Regions from separate parts of the Marinilactibacillus sp. GCM10026970 genome, predicted to be linked through region 1. Evidence: riboswitches for the same ligand, from Rfam matches in the RefSeq annotation. Region 1 holds a riboswitch; the other holds the start of a gene.
What was found. A riboswitch is a leader RNA that binds a small molecule or an ion and turns the genes downstream of it on or off. The one in region 1 is predicted to bind thiamine pyrophosphate.
Positions count from the first base shown of each region.

Region 2: another riboswitch for thiamine pyrophosphate. It lies ahead of thiT (energy-coupled thiamine transporter ThiT); the one in region 1 lies ahead of thiW (energy coupling factor transporter S component ThiW).

Region 1 is NZ_JBHSUL010000013.1:15,206-18,377, forward strand. Features, by position in the region: gene thiE (thiamine phosphate synthase) at 1-372, opposite strand, end outside; gene ACFP65_RS05045 (hydroxyethylthiazole kinase) at 360-1,175, opposite strand; gene thiW (energy coupling factor transporter S component ThiW) at 1,159-1,689, opposite strand; TPP riboswitch at 1,779-1,868, opposite strand; gene msrA (peptide-methionine (S)-S-oxide reductase MsrA) at 2,036-2,875, shown strand; gene ACFP65_RS05060 (SRPBCC domain-containing protein) at 2,961-3,172, opposite strand, start outside.
Region 2 is NZ_JBHSUL010000034.1:179,217-182,388, reverse strand. Features, by position in the region: gene ACFP65_RS11650 (ribonuclease J) at 1-1,105, shown strand, start outside; TPP riboswitch at 1,122-1,228, shown strand; gene thiT (energy-coupled thiamine transporter ThiT) at 1,316-1,885, shown strand; gene cls (cardiolipin synthase) at 2,126-3,172, shown strand, end outside.

The DNA of each region.
Region 1 (3,172 bases):
GCCAGCTTTTTCTGCTTCTTTTGCGCGTTCAACATCTTTTGCAGAAACACCTATTATTTTATCTTTTCCAATCAGTCTGCGAACGACTTCTACTGGCAATTCATCGTCACCAATGTGAACACCCGCAGCATCAACCGCTAGGCAGACATCGACTCGATCGTTGATGATCAAAGGAACGTCAAAACGGTCTGTTAGGTCTTTCACTTTTTGAGCCAGTCTATAAAAATCGTTTGTCGTTGCTTCCTTTTCACGCAGCTGCACGAGTGTTACGCCATTTTCACAGGCGGTTTTGATCACAGTTAAAAAGGATGCTTCGTCAAAATCGTATCTTCCAGTTACAAGGTAAAGGGTTAATTCTTTCATTTTTCCCATCCTTTCACGGATTGGTTCCAGTTTTCTTTCAGTAACAGTGATAGATGGTTTAATGTTTGAAAGCGGAAATCGGCTAATCCTTTGCTTTGTGTTTTAGCTTTTTCACCACAAAGGTTAAAATAGCTGACTGCGCCAACTACGGCATCGAATGAATTTTGACCGTCTCCTAAGAGTACCGCGATTAGTGCTCCAACAATATCACCGGTTCCTGTGAATCGATCGAGTTCCTCGACACCATTGGAAAGCATCACAGTACGGTCCAGCGACACGACGACATCTGTCGGTCCAGTTGCTAGAAAAGTTGTGTTAGGATAGTATTGGCTCATCTCTTTCAGGGCGTCAATCAATTCGTTCAGGCTTTCTTCTCCCTGATCCAGTTCGTTTCCGTCAACACCTCGTCCGTGGCTCGTTAGTTCACAGAAGTTTCTAAGTTCTGAAGTGTTTCCTTTTACGACAGTTGGATGATTTTCAACTAGCGCAAGGCTCACTTGATTACGGATATCACTAACGCCGTAACCAACTAAATCAACAACCGTCGGCTTCTTCGTTTCATTAGCATAACGGCTTGCTTCCAGCAGACTAATCTGACGTTTTTCTGAAAGATGGCCAAGATTCAAAAGCAAAGCATCCGTTTGAGTAAAGAGTTGTTTAAACTCTCTCGGGTCATCTGCCATAATCGGTTTAGCCCCTACGTAAAGCAGCGCATTCGCCATAGACTCACAAGTGATTTCATTGGTAATACATTGTACTAATGGAGCTTGTTTTAATGGAAACTGAGTTGAAAGGTCATGATTTAACGCCATAAAGCGGACCTCCCATAAACAATTTTTGAGTCCGTTTGAAAGTAGACGTTTCTTTTAATTTGACTAGTACTAAAAATGCCATCACAGAACCAATCAAAGTCGCCCCAACAAATCTAGGCGTGTAAATAAACCAGTACAAACTTTGTTGGCTACCGGTAAACCAAACCATCACGGGATAAGAAAGTAGTGAACCAATGATGCCTGTTCCGATAATTTCACCCGCCATCGACCAGTACATATTCCGGCCGAATTTATAAAATAGTCCCGCTAAGAAAGCCCCAAATACAGCCCCCGTTAAAGCAAGCGGTGGAATACCTAAAAGTAACATACGGATCAGGCCGCAAATCAGCGCCATCAGCGTTCCATAGAGCGGACCAAGTAAAACACCCGCAATAATATTCATGACGCTAGACATGGGCGCCATTCCTTCGATTCGCATCAATGGTGACAACACCACGTCTAGTGCAATCATTAATGCTAGTAAAGTCAATCTGTGGATTCGATTTTTTTCCACGTAAAAAAACTCCTTTCTGCGAAAAGCAAAAGGAGTGCGGTCTGAGACAGACGGAGTCATACAATCAGAATAAAACGATTGCATAAAATCCGTCTACAACTACATTTCCCTGCGCCAGTCCTAACTGTATCAGGTTCAATGGGTATAATCTCAGCTAAATAGCACCCCAAATGTTCTTTTCAATTGATTAGAGTATAGCATACTTTTTTTGATGGGACTACAGGCTTATAAATAATTGTAGGATTCTCGCCCATTTAACCTTTTTTAAATTAATTTTCAAGAAAATTACGGTATACTAACGGTAACGATCCCTCACTAAACGAATGGACTCAAAGGCGGTATACGTATGAACATGAATCAAGAAGTACTGTTAGCGAATCTCTATAACCTGATCCTTAATCCAGCGACACGTGATTGGGAACGTTCTTTGCTGTCAGAGACAAAAGATCGCCTGGATGATGGAAGAAGTGTGGAGAGTCACCTTTCAAAAATTGAGGCCGATCTACGTCCTTTGGCGCTAAGAAGTAATCTCACACCTGACGTAATGGACTTTTACAATTTAATCACCGGTAATTTAAAAATAAAAACTTCATTTGATATAGATGGACACACCATTGACGATGAGAATAACCAGGATAGTGCCATTTTTGCGGGTGGTTGTTTCTGGTGTATGGTAGAACCGTTTGAGACACGAGAGGGCATTCTATCCGTATTGTCTGGCTATACCGGCGGACACGTCGATCACCCTACTTATGACCAAGTCAGCGGAGATTATACAGGACATGTAGAAGCTGTGGAAATCATTTTTGATACACGTATCATACAATATGCCGACCTTGTCGAACTTTATTGGCAGTTAACAGACCCTACCGATGCACATGGTCAGTTCGCAGACCGTGGTGAACGTTATCGCCCGGTTATATTCTACCGAAATGAAGAACAGCACAAAATTGTCATGGAATCCAAACAGCGTGTAATCGACTCGAACAAATATACAAAACCAATCGTTACTTCAATTGAGCCAGTCAGTACCTTTTGGCCTGCAGAAAACTATCACCAGCAGTTCTATAAAAAGAATCGTAAACGCTATAAAAGTATGGAACAATCTCGCCGTCAGTTTTTGTTTTTTCAGCGACTGCGTGGGAAAGTACACGCTAAGCTTAACGGATTCAATAAACAAAAATGAAATAAAATGATTAAACATGTCTTTACAAAACAAAAAGTACTGCAAAAGATTACTTTCTTATGTAGTACTTTTTTGTATGATAGACTTAAAATTTTTCTTCAGTATAATTTTTAAACTGATCCAAAATAGATTGCCATCCCTCTTTTTGCATTTCAAGAGAATATTCACTTTCTGCATCAAATGTTTCTACTACTTCGGTTTGGTTATTGTTTCCGTTAAATAAAATGTTCACTTTTCGATTATCCTCTAAAGTATATGCGATCGTTTTGTAGGGATCTACTTCATCGTAAATACCGG
Region 2 (3,172 bases), on a different contig from region 1:
TTCAAACGAAGCAGAAAGCATGATAGAAAATGTTTCTGAGAAAAAAGTTCAAGAAGAAGTGTTGGATATTTTCCAAGACTCAAATAGTAGAATTATTGTTGCCGCAGTAGCAAGTAACATTTTACGTATTCAACAAGTGCTGAACGCGGCACAAGCATCTGGAAGAAAAGTTTTCATTACAGGACGTAATCTTGAAGCAATTCTCGCAACAGCTATTGAATTAGACAAATTGACACTTCCTGATGAGAATTTGATTGTTTCAGTGGATAAAATTGATCAGTTTGATGATAACCAAATTATTGTACTTGAAACAGGCGCTTCTGGTGAACCAATTAAAACACTTAGTCGTATGGCAACAGGCAATCATGGACAAGTTAATATTAAAGAAAATGATCTTGTATTTATTGCTACAAGTCCATCTATTGCAATGGAAGTAACCGTTGCTGAAACAGAGAACTTGATTTACAGAGCGGGCGCTACCGTTAAGCATATTTCTGATAATATGAAAGCTTCTGGTCATGCTACGCCTAACGACCTTCAATTGATGATCAATTTACTTCAACCGAAATATTTCATACCAATCCAAGGAGAGTATCGTATGCTTGCAGCTCACGCTGATTTAGCAAATGAAACAGGTATGGATAACGCAGATATCTTTATTTTAAGTAATGGAGATGTTTTGAATTATCAAAATGGCAAAATAAATCAGACTGGTCAAGTACCAGCTGAGAATACGCTAATTGATGGAATTGGTATCGGAGACATTGGAAATATTGTTTTAAGAGATAGACGACTATTATCTGAAGATGGTATTTTTGTAGCGGTTGTAACGATCGACCGAAAAAAACGCAAAGTCGTATCTGGTCCACACATTGTAACAAGAGGATTTGTCTTTGTTAAAGAAAGTCAGGATTTGATTAATGAGTCTAACGAAATCGTTACTGATGTAGTTCGCAAAAATCTTGAACATAATGATTTCGACTGGGGATCTATCAAGCAAGATATCAGAGAAGAACTTGGAAATCATTTATTCAAAAAAACACGTAGACGTCCAATCATCTTACCTGTTATAATGGAAGTGAACCAAAATCGTCGATTCAAGTAAATCGCGATAACTTAACTATTTGTACTAGGGGAGCCAATTGAATTGGCTGAGAGTGGACTATTAGTCCAGACCCTTTGAACCTGTACGTTCGTACGTGCGTAGGGAGAGTACCTAGAATCAGTGTCTAAAAGTATCTTTTTGCTTTTTGCTATGATGATAAGAATATACTCCTCCTCTAGTATACATAGTATCTATAGGAGGAGTTTTTGTATGCAGAACGAAAAGTTAAGAGTTTATATTGAAGGGACATTGTTTGCGGCCATTGCCATGATTTTGTCTTTAATACCAATAGGGATTGGAGCATCTTTTAGTATTTCATTAGGTACGATTCCGTTGACCTTTTTTGCGATTAGAAGAGGAATGGTGCCTGGTTTATTTGCAGGATTTTTGTGGGGAATCTTGCATGTAGTAGCTGGAACAGCTTATATACTGAATATCTATCAATTTATTATTGAATATGGATTTGCTTTCACTTGTGTTGGTTTTGCCGGGTACTTTAGCCAGACCATTATCAAAAATATAAAAGAAAATTCACTTGGCACCGCTAAAAAGTATTTGATCATTACGACGTTCATAGGATCAGCTGCTCGTTGGTTCTGGCACTTCGTAGCTGGCGTATTCTTTTTTGGAGACTATGCAGTGTGGGGGCTTGATCCTGTAACGTTTTCGCTGCTATTCAATGGAGCGAGCATGCTCGCTACAATAGCGGTTACGATTATTGTATTGGTGCTGTTATTCGACAGAGCTTCATCTATGTTTGTGCCTAAATTAAAAAGCTGATCCTTGAAAATATTTCCCATAAAGCAGTCTCTATTAATAGAGGCTGCTTTGTTGTTTTACGAACTAATTGTTACAGAATACCGTATTTTTTTAAAGGAAGCTTCGCTTTAGGAACACTCTAGGGGTAATATATGTAGACGGGTAAAGGCGTAATAGTGTAAACTGATTAAGAAAAACTCTAGAAGGCTTAGTATCAGGTGTTCATAGAGGAGTCAACAAAAGGACTATAAGGGGAATAAAATGGAGATTATTAGAACATTATTTTGGTTATTTATTTTTATCAATTCGATCTTAGCATTTATAACAGTTTTCAGAGAAAGAGAAAGAGATATTGCAGCAATATGGGCATGGTTACTCGTCATAACAATGTTACCAGGGATTGGATTTGTTCTTTACCTATTTCTTGGACGAAAGATTTCTCAAGAAAATATTTTCGATATTCGGTCACAGAAAAGAATTGGTATGACGCAATTGGTTGAAGCGCAAAAACAGTTAATTGAGTCTGAAAATTTAGATGTTCCGGAAGCGAAGCATATGGATACCACATTGGAACTGGTTTCTCTTTTCTTAGAAAGTAATGAAGCCATTTTGACCAAAGGAAATAAAGTCGATATTATCACAGATGGTAAAGAAAAATTCGATAAATTAATAGAAGACATTGGTAAAGCAGAACATCATATTCATGTGACTTATTATATATTCAAAGCAGATGGTATTGGTACAAGATTGTTAAAAGCATTGGAAGAAAGAGCCGAACATGGCGTTGAAGTTAAAGTTTTATATGACCCGATTGGAGCTAGAGTCGTAGGCGCTCATTTTTTTGAACACCTAAAAGCTCTTGGAGGAAAAGCTGAACCCTTCTTCGGTTCTAAATTTTTCAGATTGAATTACAGAAATCATAGAAAAATAGTCGTAATTGATGGAAAAGTAGGATATACAGGAGGCTTTAACGTCGGAGATGATTATTTGGGTCTTTATGAAAAGATGGGATACTGGAGAGATACACACCTTAGAATCAACGGAAACGGTGTGCTTCCTTTGCAGACAAGGTTTTTGATGGACTGGAATGCATCTGTTAAACATCATCCAGTCAGTTATGAAGAAAGTTATTTTCCGGTTTCATCTTTTATGGGAACTACTGATCTACAAATTGTTTCCAGTGGCCCTGATAATGAAATGCATGCAATTAAAAAAGGTTTTCTTAAAATGATCAGTATGGCCAAGGAGTCCGTTTATATACAAACACCTTATTTCATACCAGATGAAGCGTTAATGGAAACGATAAAA